DNA from 3 places in the Cobetia sp. MM1IDA2H-1 genome. Region 3 is predicted to be linked to each of the others. Evidence: predicted binding sites of a transcription regulator. Region 3 holds the regulator's gene; each other region holds the start of a gene.
What was found. The regulator PhoB, encoded in region 3, activates phosphate uptake and scavenging genes when phosphate is short. The targets are predictions, from matches to a motif close to TGTCATANNNNTGTCANA.

Region 1: the regulator PhoB is predicted to act here: its motif matches at 3,548-3,565, upstream of ugpB (sn-glycerol-3-phosphate ABC transporter substrate-binding protein UgpB).
Region 2: the regulator PhoB is predicted to act here: its motif matches at 2,122-2,139, upstream of BOH68_RS15670 (PhoX family protein).

What each region holds. Positions count from the first base shown of each region.
Region 1 covers NZ_CM133225.1:735,327-740,257, forward strand. The annotation lists gene ugpE (sn-glycerol-3-phosphate ABC transporter permease UgpE) at 127-972, opposite strand; gene ugpA (sn-glycerol-3-phosphate ABC transporter permease UgpA) at 972-1,847, opposite strand; gene ugpB (sn-glycerol-3-phosphate ABC transporter substrate-binding protein UgpB) at 2,039-3,403, opposite strand; gene BOH68_RS03135 (hypothetical protein) at 3,684-4,271, shown strand; gene BOH68_RS03140 (acyl-CoA dehydrogenase) at 4,397-4,931, opposite strand, start outside.
Region 2 covers NZ_CM133225.1:3,737,767-3,742,697, reverse strand. The annotation lists gene BOH68_RS15680 (sigma-70 family RNA polymerase sigma factor) at 1-100, opposite strand, end outside; gene BOH68_RS15675 (3-deoxy-7-phosphoheptulonate synthase) at 895-1,989, shown strand; gene BOH68_RS15670 (PhoX family protein) at 2,230-4,380, shown strand; gene ppk1 (polyphosphate kinase 1) at 4,665-4,931, opposite strand, start outside.
Region 3 covers NZ_CM133225.1:4,103,870-4,108,800, reverse strand. The annotation lists gene phoU (phosphate signaling complex protein PhoU) at 1-267, shown strand, start outside; gene cysZ (sulfate transporter CysZ) at 454-1,182, shown strand; gene phoR (phosphate regulon sensor histidine kinase PhoR) at 1,288-2,583, opposite strand; gene phoB (phosphate regulon transcriptional regulator PhoB) at 2,591-3,280, opposite strand; gene ubiA (4-hydroxybenzoate octaprenyltransferase) at 3,508-4,389, opposite strand; gene BOH68_RS17275 (chorismate--pyruvate lyase family protein) at 4,420-4,931, opposite strand, start outside.

The DNA of each region.
Region 1 (4,931 bases), 810 kb from region 3:
GAATATCCAAAGCGGTGCCGTGACAGGCGTGAGAGCGGCCCATCACGGCGGAACGGAATCAGGTGGCCGGGCGCAAGGCGTCAGGTAAAATGGGCGCGAATCACGAGGTGCCGGGGCGAGAGGAGGTCACTTCTCGCTGTCCACCAGCCCCTTGATGAAGTAGCGCTGCATGAACAGGATCACCAGCACCGGCGGCCCCATGGCCAGCAGCGTGGTGGCGGTGACGTCCTGCCACGGCACCAGGCCGTCGCCGGTGGTCAGCATGCGCTTGAGGCTGACGACGATGGTCAGGTAGTCGGCATCCGTGGTGATCAGCAGCGGCCACAGGTACTGATTCCAGCCGTAGATGAACATGATCACGAACAGTGCCGCGATGTTGGTCTTCGACAGCGGCAGCAGGATGTCCTTGAGGAAGCGCCACGGCCCGGCGCCATCGATGCGTGCCGCCTCGACCAGTTCGGCCGGGATGGTCAGATAAAACTGGCGCAGCAGGAAGGTCGCGGTAGCGCTGGCGATCAGCGGCAGGATCAGGCCTGCATAGCTGTCCAGCATGTTGAGGTCGGCCACCACCTTGAAGGTCGGCAGGATGCGCACCTCCACCGGCAACATCAGGGTGATGAAGATCAGCCAGAAGCACAGCTTGCGGAAGCGGAACTCGAAGAACACGATCGCATAGGCCGCCAGTACCGAGATGATGATCTTGCCGATGGCGATGCCCAGTGCCATCAGCATCGAATTGAACAGCAGGGTCATCACGTCGGCGCCGAGACTGCTGACGGGGTCTTCCAGCAGGTGGCGGTAGTTGTCGAATCCTGCCTCGCCTATCCAGATGGGGGCGACGTTGGAGTAGAGGTCGCCCATCTCGTGGGTGCTGGCGCTGAAGGCGATCCACACCGGCAGGAAGAACAGCGCGCAGCCGACGATCAAGAGCGCATGGCTTGCGATATCAAGCCCGGGACGGTTGTAGCGCATCAGTACTGCACCTTCTTCTCGACATACTTGAACTGGATCAGCGTCAGCACGCCGACGATGACCATCAACAACACCGACTGGGCGGCACTCGACCCCAGATCCTGACCGACGAAACCGTCTTCATACACCTTGTAGACCAGGGTGCGCGTCGAGCCGCCCGGACCACCCGAGGTGGTGGCATCGATGGTGCCGAAGGTCTCGAAGAAGGCGTAGACCACGTTCATCACCAGCAGAAAGAAACTGGTCGGGGAGAGCAGCGGGAAGGTGATGGTCCAGAAACGTCGCCAGGGGCCGGCGCGATCCATGGCGGCCGCTTCCAGCAGGCTCTTGGGGATCGCCTGGAGACCTGCGAGGAAGAACACGAAGTTGTAGCTCATCTGTTTCCAGATCGAGGCCAGTACCACCAGCAGCATGGCCTGATTGCCGTTGAGGTTGTGATTCCAGTCGATGCCGATGGCGGACAGCAGTTCCGGCAGGATGCCGAGCGTCGGGTCGAACAGGAACAGCCACAGGACGCCGGCCACGGCAGGCGCGACGGCATAGGGCCAGATGAGGAAGGTCTTGTAGGTGCTGGCGCCACGCAGCACGCGGTCTGCCAGCACGGCCAGCCCAAGGGCGAGTGCCATGGCGCCGAAGGCGACGGCAAACGAGAAGTAGACCGTCGTCCACAGGGTCTCCAGATATTCCGCTTCGCCGAGGACCGCGAGGAAGTTGGCAAGTCCGGCAAATTCACGTGAAAGCCCGAAGGCATCCTCGATATAGAAAGCCTGTTCGATGGCCTGGAGGGCCGGCCAGAAGAAGAACACGCCGACGATGATCAGCTGGGGGGCCAGCAGGATCCACGGCGTGAAGGGATGTCGATTGAAATGGGCCATGCAGCTGAGGTCTCGCAAGGAAGAGGGACTGATCACGTCAGTCGTGTGCGCATGGTCGGCGCGGATTCGGCCAACCATGCGCCATCAAGCCGGGAGAGAAGGGAAAGGGCACCGGTATCGGGTGCGCTTTCCGCTCTCTGGCATCCAGGCATGGTGGGCCGCCCAGGCGGCCCACCATGGTGTGGCGGTGTTCAGCCGTTGGCGCGCTCGAACTTCTCCAGCAGCTTGTTGCCGCGCTCGACAGCCTGATCGAGACCGTCCTGCACGCTTTCCTTGCCAGCGAAGATCTTCTCGAGCTCTTCGTTGATCACGTCACGTATCTGCACCATGTTGCCCAGACGCAGGCCCTTGGAGTTCTCGGTCGGGGTCACGGAGGTCATCTGGGTGATGGCGACGTCAGTGCCCGGATTCTCGGCGTAGAAGCCCTGCTCACGTGTCAGCTCCGCCGCGGCGGTGGTGATCGGCAGGTAGCCGGTGAACTGGTGCCAGTCGGCCTGGACTTCGGGCCTGGAGAGGTACTGGAAGAACTTGGCGACGCCCTGGTATTCCTCATCGCTGTGGCCGGACAGCACCCACAGTGACGCGCCGCCGATGATGGAATTCTGCGGCGTCTCGATCGCGTCGCTGTCGTAGGGCAGCGGTGCCACGCCGAACTCGAAGCCCTTGGCGCTTTCCTTGACGCCGGCATAGCTGGCGGAGGAGCCCATCATCATCGCGCACTCACCGGAGTAGAACTTCGGCGCCGCGTCATCGAAGCGACCGCCGAACACGAAGCGCTTGTCGGCCTGCCAGTCGTCGAGGCGCTGGATGTGGTCGACCACGGCGGTCTTGTTGAATTCAAGGCGGGTATCGGTGCCGGCGAAGCCATTGGCCTGGCTGGCGAAGGGCACGTCATTGCGTGCCGAGAAGTTCTCCAGCATCACCCAGGACGGCCAGGTGGTCGTCAGGCCACAGCTGCCCGCGCCGGAATCGACGACCTTCTTGAGGGCATCACCCAGCTCCTGCCAGGTGGCCGGCACGGATTCGACACCGGCCTTGGCCAGCATGTCCTTGTTGTAATAGGTGACCGGGGTGGAGGAGTTGAACGGCATCGACAGCATCTTGCCTTCGGTGTCGGTGTAGTAGCCGGTGACGGAAGACAGGTAGGCCTTCGGATCGAAACTCGCGCCTTCTGACGGTGCATAGTCCGCCATCAGCTGATGGACCGGCATGATGGCACCCTTGGCGCTCATCATGGTGGCGGTGCCGACCTCGAAGATCTGCACGATGTCCGGGCCCTTGCCGGCCCGGAAGGCGGCAATGGCGGACGTCATGGTCTCGGAGTAGTTGCCCTTGAAGACCGGCTTGACGACGAATTCATCCTGACTTGCATTGAAGTCGGCCGCGATCTCGTCGACTTTCTTGCCAAGTCCGCCCCCCATGGCGTGCCACCACTCGACTTCGGTGGCGGCCAAGGCACTGGCGGAAGCGGTCGCGAAACCGACTGCCAGCGCGAGGCTGGCAAGATGACGGGTGCCACGGGTGTTGAGCATTGCGTGATGGGTAGGGCGGCGCATGGTCGAGCTCCTGAGAGGGTCCCTGGTCAGCCTTGTGGGAGTCGCGCAGGCTGACTGCTGTCGATCGATGGCGAACGATCAAGCGAACATTTTTTTGTTCTTATGATGATCGTCCGAAAAGCGTAGACGACTCTAGAAGGCTTTCCTTACAACTTTATGACGGTTGGATGTTCATGTGCGGGTAACTACCGTCGGCCCTGCACGGGGCGCGGTGGATCAGGCGATCATCCGGCGAGTGTGCTAGTCTTGCGCGCTGAAAATGCCTGTGGCGGAGAATGCGATGAAAGTGGTGGAAGTGAGTGCCGGTGCCCGGCGCGATGCGTGTCTGGCGATGCTGTGTGCCGAAGTGCATGGCCGCGAGGGGGGACTGGATGCGCTGGTGAGCTATGCCGGTGTCCGAGGTGTCTGGTTCGAGAACGAGACCGCTCGCCTGTTCGCGCTGGTGGACGATGCCGAGCGCATCCACTCCGCCGCCCTGTTGGTGCTCGACGAGAATGCGCGCGGGCTGAATCTTGCCCTGTGGGCGACGCCGCCGGTCCATCGTGGCCATGACCACGGCATCGCGCTGGTGTCACAGCTGGCGGATCATGGTCGTCTGCAGGTGCGTCTCACCGACGGCTCGCTGGTCAGCGTGCTGCGTCGCGCCGGGATCAACGACTGGCTGGAGGCCGAGGCCGAAGGCGATCGCCCGCGTGAGCTGGTCGGCATGAATCCGGCGGCGCGTGTCGGCACTCTCGCGGCGCTGGACGAGCCGCTGCGTCTGGATCGCGAGCGCATCAAGCGCACCTTCAAGGCGCGCCCGAAGGACTTCGAGACCTACAAGAACGCCTTCGTGCGTGATCTTGAGCACTTCGCGCGTCATATCTGAGATCGAGATGACGCGAAGCATGGCGCCTCCTGCCAATAAAAAGGCCCCGCTCACTGAGCGGGGCCTTTTTGGTTCTGCGATCAGCGATCAGGTCTTGCATCGCTCACGCGGGCGTCGGCCGGTGATCAGGCGGCGTCCTGCTGTGGGTTGGAGGCTGTGCCGTCACTCGCCATCGGCTTGCGCACGAAGGCATCGAAATCGAAGTGGTCGACGGTCAGCATGTCGAGTACCTCGGCTTCGAAGACGCGCATGAAGTCGCCATCCTCAGCGGACAGGATACCGGCCTCGACCGCCGCTTCGATGCGCGCTTCCGGTGACAGGGCATCGGCCGGGATCTCGCCCTTGTGATAGGCCTTGGCCAGCGTCTTGTAGATCGGCTCCGCACGCGGGTAATCCTTGAGCAGCGCGTTGTAGCGGGCGAGGGCATTGTCCTTCTGGCCTTCGTCCTGAGCGTCCCAGGTGTTGTCGGTCAGCTTGGTACGCAGTGCACTGTCGGTGGAGACGGCACGTGCGATCTCGCGGGTCAGGCTGTCCCTGGGCATGGCGAACTGACGACCACGCGGCAGCGTGACGACGCGCAATGTCGTGGCCAGGGCACGGTTGGGCAGGTTGGCGAGCAGTTCGTCGAGTGCCTTCTCGGTGCGATGCAGCAACCATTGC
Region 2 (4,931 bases), 370 kb from region 3:
GCGCACTGGTTGCGCGATAAAGTCGATCCAGTGCCTTGGCATCCTGCCGGGCACATCCCGACAGATACTCTATCAGTGCTTCATTTCGGGAATCCTGCATGCATGCATTCCAAGCTGTGGGCGCGGTGTCAGGCACCGCTGGACGAATGCGCGTTGCCGATCATGTCGTTCGACAACCAAAGGTTATACTGATGCCACTCCGGGCTGATAGTCCTTCTTTATACGTGCAGGCAACGGTTTGTTGCCCGATCACGCTTGCGTGCGACGTTTCGTAGTGCAAGGATAGAGTCATCGACGCTTCATCGTCATCACTGGACACCGGCCCGACCCATGAATCAATCCTCAAGCTCCCGCCTTCGCACTGCCGCTGCCTGCCCTTCGGGTCAGCTGGCGTCGGCTGCGTGTGCGGCCGGCTATTGGTATTGGTTTACACAGGGGCGCGCCTGAGGTTACGGCGTGCCTGTCTCGTACGGGCTGCCACCACCTTGAAGAACCCCCGGTCGCAGCCACGACCGGGGGTTCTTGCGTTTGGGCCCGGCAATCTCTCATGACGAGAGAGGCGTGCCACCCTAACGTGCCAACGATGATAGCAGCATGAATGACTGGAGGAATGACCATGCGTACCACGATCCCGACTACCCGCTTCTCTTTCGCTTCCGCTCGGGTCGTGCATGGTTATTGGCGCTGGCGATTTAGCGGCGTCCTGCCTCTTTCCGCTGTCACCGCGGGGCAGGGCGAGCAACATCGGGGTGACGATTCGCGAAGTCCCTGTCTGTCAGAGTGAATATTGCGTGATGAAGCCGAAGCTTCGTCACAGGAGAGAAGACCATGAACGCCAGCCTTGAACGCGTGTTGACGAATGACCCGCACACAGCCGATACCACTGTCGACACCATGACCGCCGAGACTACCCCCGTGACCCGCTTCGATGCCGCCCAGACACCGACCACTCCCGGACGCATCAGTCGTGAAGCCCTGCCCAGCGCCAGCGAATTGCGCGCGCAGCTGCCGGTGGATGCTGACCTGGCCGGCCAGATTCGCCAGCACCGCGCTGAGATCAACGCGATTCTTGCCGGGGAGGATGATCGTCTGCTGGTGGTGGTCGGCCCGTGTTCCATCCATGATCTCAAGGCCGCGCGTGAATACGCCCAGCGCCTTGCGGTGATCGAACCGCAGGTCCGTGATCGCCTCAAGCTGGTGATGCGTGTCTATGTCGAGAAGCCGCGCACGACGGTGGGCTGGAAGGGGCTGGCCTATGATCCGCATCTGGATGGCAGTGATGACATGGCCAGCGGCCTGCGTCAGGCGCGTGAACTGATGCGCGAGATCAATCAGCTGGGCCTGCCGGTGGCGACGGAGCTGCTGCAGCCCCTGACGGCCGCCTACCTGGAAGACCTGCTCGGCTGGGCGGCCATCGGGGCACGCACCACCGAGTCACAGATCCACCGCGAGATGGCCTCCGGCCTTGGCTGCGCCGTAGGCTTCAAGAATGGAACCGATGGTGGGGTCGAGGTCGCCGTGCAGGCGATCGGTGCGGCAGCTCACGGGCATCGCCACTTCGGCATGGATGACAGCGGGCGCCCGGCGCTGATCGAGACCGCGGGCAATCCCCACACCCACGTGGTGCTGCGGGGCGGCCATGGTCAGCCCAACTACGATGCAGACTCGGTGGCCGCCTGCCGGCGAGAGCTGGAAGGGGCCGGTCTGACACCGCGACTGATGGTCGACTGCAGTCATGCCAACTCGCGCAAGGACCACCGTCGTCAGAGCGAAGTGATGCTGGATGTGCTCTCCCAGCGTCTGGCCGGTGATGACGCCTTGATCGGCGTGATGCTGGAAAGCCATCTCAACGAGGGCAAGCAGGCATTGCCGGCAGCGGACAAGCTCTCGCAGCTGCGCCATGGCGTTTCCGTGACCGATGCCTGTCTCGGGTGGGAGACGACGGAGCATCTGCTGAGTCTGGCGGCAGAGCGTCTGCGAGACGCCTGACCCAGACACCACCCTGCTGGTGAAGCCCTCTTTCCTCACGGCTGACGGAGCAGGTCTCGCGCTTGTGAATTCCCCGCGCCCGATGGTCATGCGACCGTCGGGCGCTGTCGTTTGCATGAGGCGTATCGTTCGCGTCATACGACTGTCATTTGGTTCGCGTATCACTCTTGTTGCCCTTGGCGGCCCCACAGGGGCCAAGCCTGAAAAGAACAACCCGCAACCTGACTACGGGGAAGCAGCATGAGCAAGGAAATTGAAGATCATCGCCTACTGAATGCCAGTCACAACGAGACATTTTCTTCCATCATCGACAAGCACCTTTCCCGTCGTCGCGTGTTGCAGGGTGGTCTGGGCATGGCGGCTGCCAGCATGCTGGGCGGCTTCGGGCTGGCGGGCCTGAGCGGTACGGCCAATGCCGACAGCGGCAAGAGCACAGGGACCCCGGCGAAGACACCGCTGGCGCTGGCCTTCGAGTCCATCAAGGGCTCTCGCACGGATGCCTTCGTGGTACCTGCAGGGTATACCGCCCATGTCCTGGCACCCTGGGGCACCCCGCTCAACGACAAGGCACCGCAGTGGAGTGAATCGCTGGCGATGACGCCGGAGGCCCAGCTCAACAGCATCGGCATGCATCACGACGGCATGCACAACTTCGCGCTGAGCGAAGACACCGCCTCCAGCAATTTCCTGCTGGTGATGAACAATGAGTACATCGATCAGGATGCCCTGTGGGCGCCCAAGGGCGGCGCGACCAATGCGGAGTCCGGCAAGCGCCCGGCCGATGAAGTGCGTACCGAGATCAATGCCCACGGCGTGACCGTCGTCGAAGTCAAGAAGGATGCCGGCGGCAAGTGGGATGTGGTGAGCAACTCCGGCTACAACCGTCGCTATACCAGCGCCAGCGAGATGGTGTTGAGTGGCCCGGTGGCAGGCAGTGATTACGTCAAGACTGCCTTCTCTCCGGATGGCACGCGCACGCGTGGTACCAACAACAACTGCGCCAACGGCTATACCCCCTGGGGCACCTACCTGACCTGTGAGGAGAACTGGCCGGGGTACTTCGTCAAGCGCAGTGATCGTCAGAGCGATGATGATCGCATCGGCATCGAGACCGAGCGTGGCCGCTACGGCTGGGAAACCACCGCGGGAGATGCCAGCGAAGTCGATGGCGAATTCGCGCGCTTCGACAATACGCCGACGGCGGACAGTGCCGACAAGGATTATCGCAACGAGCCGCGTACTTTCGGCTACATCGTCGAGATCGACCCCTACACCGGTGAGAAGGCCGTCAAGCGCACCGCGCTGGGACGTTTCCGCCATGAAGGCTGCTGGCCGGGCAAGCTGGTCGAAGGCGAGCCGGTGGTGTTCTATTCAGGCCATGACTCGCGCAACGAATACATCTACAAGTTCGTCTCCGATGCCAGATGGGAGGCCGCCGATGCGCACGTGCCGGGAGCCGACAAGAATCGCCTGGCGATCGGTGACAAGTATCTGGACAAGGGCACGTTGTATGTTGCCCAGTTCTCCGCCGACGGTACTGGCAAGTGGCTGAAGCTGACGCCGGACGCCGTGACCAAGGATGGCCGGACGCTGGCCGCTGCACTGGGCCTGGCGGCCGATGATCTGGCCGGTGTCATCATCCATACCGCGGACGCGGCGGATCTGATGGGCGCCACGCCGATGGACCGCCCGGAGTGGGGTGCCGTCGACCCGGCTTCCGGTGAGGTCTACATGACACTGACCAACAACTCCAAGCGCACCGAAGAGGGTACCGCGGCGGCCTTCACCAATGACGGCAAGGCCATCGAGGAGCCGGGAGTCGGTTACAAGACGGCGCCGACCAATGCCGCCAACCCGCGCGGTGACAACGAGGCAGGACAGATCATCCGCTGGCGTGAGGCAGGGGATCACACCGCCTTCGATTGGGAGATCTTCGTGTTCGGCGCGGCGGCCAGTGATGCCGACAACCTGTCCGGCCTGACTGAGATGAATGAATTCGCCAGTCCGGATGGCCTCTACTTCGACGAACGTGAGGACGAGCAGGGTATCCTGTGGATCCAGACGGACAACGGCTACGCCGGTGTGGCGGACGCCACCAATGACCAGCTACTGGCCGTCGTGCCGGCCGCGCTTCAGCAGGCCGAAGGGGATGCTGCCGTGATCGGTGCCGATAACCAGGCACAGCTAAAGCGCTTCGCGGTTGGCCCGAACGGCTGTGAAGTGACCGGCATCTTCGCGACACCTGACAGGACGGCGTTGTTCGTCAATATCCAGCATCCCGGCAACTGGCCGCAGAGTGTGGATGCGACTGCCGAAACTGACGGCAGTGTGCGCCCGCGCGCCGCGACCGTCGTCATCCAGCGTGAAGATGGTGGTCAGATCGGTGTCTGATCCGTTGAGCGCTTGATCCGATCGTCAGCTGCCAGGCCCCCGCATCCATGATGCGGGGGCCTTTTTCATTGTCTGGTGGGGGCAGGCGTCATGGGCGGGTGATGTCGGCAATCAGGCGAAGGCAGAAGGGGGAGCGCAGAAGGAAAGAGTGGGGCAGAAGGATCGGGACAGGAGGACTGGGACAAGGCTTGTCTGCTCAACGCAGACGGCCCCCACGCAAGCGTGAGGGCCGAGAGTCAGGTGAATGGACTGCGCCGGATGAGGCGGGCCCGAGCGGGGCGCGATCAGGCCTTGGCAGCGTAGGCGAACAGCAGGGTTTCCTGCACGCTGATCGGCTCTGCATCGCCGGCATCCAGCTGGGTGTAGTGACCATCGCTTTCCAGGCGCCAGCTCTGGCAGTTGTCGACCAGATAGGTGTCCAGGTCCTTGCGGATGCGCTGCGCCAGCTTCTTGTCGAGCAACGGGAAGCAGGTCTCGACGCGATGGAACATGTTGCGCTCCATGAAGTCCGCGCTGGAACACCAGGTCTCCGGCTGGCCGGCATTGTGGAA
Region 3 (4,931 bases):
ACGGATCTGGCGCTCAAGGTCCTGCGTGAGGACGCCTCGGTGGACCTGGAATACCAGAGCGCGATGCGTTCGCTGATGACCTTCATGATGGAAGACGCGCGCCAGATCACCCCGGTGCTCAACGTGATGTGGATTCTGCGTGCGCTGGAGCGTATCGGGGATCACGCCGACAACCTCGCCGAGTACGTCATCTTCCTGGTCAAGGGCGTGGACGTGCGTCACACCGACACCCATGACCTCCAGCCGCAGGATCTCGACAAGCCCTGACGTGCAGGCCCCTCCCCCGGGGCCTGACGCCTGTCTGCCGATGACGCCCCGCCTCTGTCCCGCCGACGGAGTGCGGGGCGTCTGCCATTCGATGCGCCGACAGCTGCGTGGGACGGGTGGTAGTGCTAGGGTGTGGCTCCGGCCGCCCGAGGGCAGCCGCCTTTCACGAGATGACGAGGACGTCGCATGATTGATGCCGTATCGGCGCTGGTCCGCGGGACCCGCATGGTCTATACCCCCGGGCTACGCCGTTTCGTGTTCGTACCACTGGCGATCAACCTGGTGCTCTACAGTGCCACGCTGTGGCTGTTGTTCAGCCAGTTCGAGGGCTGGATCGACTACTGGATGCTCAAGGTGCCCAGCTGGCTGGAATGGCTGAGCTGGTTGATCTGGCCGGTGCTGGTGCTGAGTCTGTTGCTGGCGGTGTTCTTCACCTTCAGCCTGGTGACCAATCTGATCGCGGCGCCGTTCTACGGCATTCTGGCCGAGAAGGTCGAGCATCGACTGGATGGCACCCTGATCGAGGATGAGCGTGGCCTGGTGAAGATCGGGATCGACTCGCTGGGGCGCGAGATGGCCAAACTGGGTTACTTCATTCCCCGCATGATCGCGCTGTTCATTCTCGGCTTCATTCCGGGCCTGAATCTGCTCTCACCGCTGCTGTGGGGGCTGTTCTCGGCCTGGAGCATGGCGATCCAGTATCTGGACTATCCGATGGACAACCATCATGTCAGCTTCGGCGACATGAAGCAGCGTCTCAAGGCGCGCTGGTGGCCGTCACTGACCTTCGGTGGTGCCGTGTTCGTGCTGACGCTGGTGCCCTTGGCCAACCTGCTGTTCATTCCCGGGGCCGTGGCGGGTGCCGTCCTGATGTGGCAGAGCCACTACCGACAGCTGCCTGCCCCGCGCCGCTGAGCCAGGCTTTATCGCGAGCGTTGACGAACGCAGATACCACGACGCCCCGCCGTGACCTCATGCAGAGGGCGCGGCGGGGCGTTCGTGTCAGTGGGGCTGCAACCGTCAGGCAGTCGTCGTGCAGCGACGCTCCGCCGGGAAATGACAACGGAAGCGTGCGCCCTCGCCGGGCAGGCTGTCGATCTCCAGGCGGCCCTGATGGCGGATCAGCACATGCTTGACGATGGCCAGTCCCAGCCCGGTGCCACCAGTGGCGGTGCTGCGTCCCTTGTCGATGCGATAGAAGCGCTCCGTCAGGCGCGGTAGATGCACGGGATCAATGCCGTCACCGTCATCCTCCACCTCGACCATCACGCCCTCGGTGGTGCTCTGGCAGCGCAGCGTGATGTGGCAGTCTTCCGGCGTGTAACGCACCGCATTGAAGACCAGATTCGAGATCGCGCTTCTCAGCTCCTGCTCCTCACCCATCAGGGCCAGTCCGGGCTCGACCTCCACTGTGATGACATGTCGCTCCTTCGAGAGGCCTTCGGCATCTTCCCGGATACGCGTCAGCAGCTGCGCCATGTCGATGCGACGTCCTTCGCCCGACAGCTCGTCGGTCTCCAGGCGCGACAGGGTCAGCAGATCCTCGACGAGGTGCTGCATGCGGTCGGTCTGACTCTGCATCTGTCCCAGGCCACGCTGCCAGCGCGGGGGCAGGTCATCGGCATAGTCGGAATAGGTCTCGAGATAGCCGGCCAGTACCGTCAGCGGCGTGCGCAGCTCATGGGAGACATTGGCCACGAAATCGCGGCGCATTTCCTCGAGACGGTAGAGACGGGTGACATCGCGCACCATCACCAGGCGCTCGTTGTCACCGAACAGGGTGATGGAGATCTGCAGGGTCAGGTTGTCGGAGAGCGGCGATTGCAGGGTCAGCGGCTCACGATAGGCCAGCCGATTGAAGTAATCGATGAACACGGGGTCACGCAGATAGTTGGTGACGTGCTGGCCGCGGTCGTGACTGGCCTTGAGGCCGATCAACTGCTCGGCAGCGCTGTTCCACCACTCCATGTCGCCGTGATTGTCGAGCATCACCAGGCCATCGCGCATCGCTTCCGAGGATTCCTGGATGCGATTGAGGATGCTGCGCAGTCGCTCCTGTGCCTGACGCTGACCCTTTTGGTAGCGATACAGACGATCGAGCAGATCCCCCCAGACGCCATCGCCGGGCGGCGGCTCTTCATGGGGGTTGGTGATCAGCCAGGTGTAGAGGCTCTTGAGATGCTTGAGATGGACGAACAGGTACAGCGCCAGCCCCAGCGCCAGGCCCCAGCCCAGCAGGCCGAGCAGTCCGCCGACCAGCCCGAAGCCGCCCGCCAGATAGCCCAGCCGCCATAGCTCGTTCGTCCAGTAGCGCATCCGCGTCTCAGGCCTGGGCGCTGAAGCGATAACCGGTACCGCGGACAGTCTGGATCAAGTGCTGATGCCCCTCGCCCAGCGCCTTGCGCAGACGACGAATGTGCACGTCCACGGTGCGCTCCTCGACATAGACATTGCCGCCCCAGACCTGATCCAGCAGCTGGCTGCGGGTGTAGGCGCGCTCCTGATGGGTCATGAAGAACTGCAGCAGGCGGTATTCGGTGGGGCCGACCTCCAGGGAGTTGCCGTGTGCGGTCACGCGGTGGCTGGCGGGGTCGAGCATCAGACCCTCGACTTCCACCGACTCCTCGACGCCCTTGGGCGTGGTGCGGCGCAGCACGGCCTTGAGGCGTGCCACCAGCTCGCGTGGCGAGAAGGGCTTGGTGATGTAATCGTCCGCCCCGGCCTCGAGCCCCTGGATCTTGTTGTCTTCCTCGCCCTTGGCGGTGAGCAGGATGATCGGCAGCTCCGCCGTGGTCTCGTCACGCTTGAGGCGGCGCGCCAGTTCCAGCCCGCTGGTGCCGGGCATCATCCAGTCCAGCAACAGCAGATCGGGCTTTTCATCGACGACGATGGCGTGGGCGTCCTGGGCATTGTCGGCCTCCAGCACGCGGTAATCCGCCATTTCCAGGGCGACGGCGATCATCTCGCGTATCGAGGATTCGTCGTCGACAATCAGTACGGTCTTGGAGCTCATCGCTAGATCCCATGCAGCAGTCGGCGCACGCGCCAGAATGACAAGTCGATGACGATTACAACCTGCTTATATGACAGTGAGATGACAATCGCCAGCTTGGCAGTTTGCCGCCCGGCTTGCCAGCGAGTCCCTCAACTCTCTCAAGGCGTGAATGTCACGCCTCGCCGCACGAGGAAGATCGCTGGCAGACCGGATGAGGACGCGGGCCCGTTGGCCGGAAAGAGGGGTCAGGCAGCTGGCCAGGTCGCCAGCGCAATGCCCGCGAAGATCAGCAGGCCGGACCAGTGGTTGTTGAGAAATGCCTGGAAGCAGGGGCCACGCTCCCGCTCGCGAATCAGGCGTTGCTGCCAGACGAAGGTCACGGCCGCCGCGGCCAGCCCCAGCCAGTAGAAGATGCCCAGTGCCAGGTGCAGGCCGATGCCGATCAACACCGCCAGCATGCCCAGCTGCAGCAGACCGATCATCAACTTGTCGACGCGGCCGAACAGCACGGCGGTGGACTTGATGCCGACCTTGAGGTCGTCATTGCGATCGACCATCGCATAGGCGGTGTCGTAGGCCACCGTCCACATCAGGTTGGCCGCGAACAGCCACCAGCCATAGGTCGGCACCTCCTCAAGCGTCGCCGCGAAGGCCATCGGAATCGCCCAGCCGAAGGCGGCACCCAGCACCACCTGCGGCAGATGATGGAAGCGCTTCATGAACGGATAGCTGGCCGCCAGCAGCACGGCGATGATCGACAGCAGCACCGTGGTCAGGTTGGTGAAGCACACCAGCACGAAGGCGGCCGCGACCAGCACACCGAACAGGGTCAGCGCCTCGCGCTCCGTGATGCGTCCTGAGGTCAGCGGGCGATCCCGGGTGCGTTCGACATGCTTGTCCCAGTGGCGATCCGCGTAGTCGTTGATCACGCAGCCGGCGGCACGCATCAGATAGACGCCAGCCACGAAGATCAGCAGCGTATCGCGGTCCGGTAGCCCATCGGCCGCCAGCCACAGGGCCCAGAGGGTCGGCCACATCAGCAGCCAGGTGCCGATGGGGCGGTCCAGACGAGTCAGGGCGAGGTAATCGGCCAGTTTGGACGGGCGGGAAGCGGATGACGCTGACATCAGGACTCCTGATCGAACGGCAGTGGGGAATCAGAGTTCCAGAGCATGCTGGAACCGAGGGGTGAAACCTTCCTGGACCAGTACCCGGAAGCGACCGTGCGAGAACATCGAGCGGCGCATCCACAGGCTGGCGGTGCGTGCCAGCGGCTGCGTGCTGGCAAGCCTCAGTGGTGCCCGGCTGACATCGATGGCGCTGCGGGTCAGGTCGGGCTGGCGGAACAGCCAATGGCCCAGCGAGCCTTCGCCGAGCGTCGAAAGACGGTGGCCATGGGCCAGGTCCAGCGCCGCCAGCGAGCGCGCGATCACCCAGGGCTCATCGCCATGACACAAGGCCACTTCGCGCCGCCAGACATGGCGTCGTGGCGCGATACCCAGCATCCGCGCCTCATCCCGCCGGGCAGGGCCGGTGTCCTGCAGCAGCAGGCGCACGCGCAGCCCCTGACCATCGAGCATGCGCATGGCGTGATCGAGACGCTGGGTCAGCGAGTCGCTGGAGGACAGCCATGGCCACCAGCCGGCCGGCATGACGCCTTGCAGGCTCG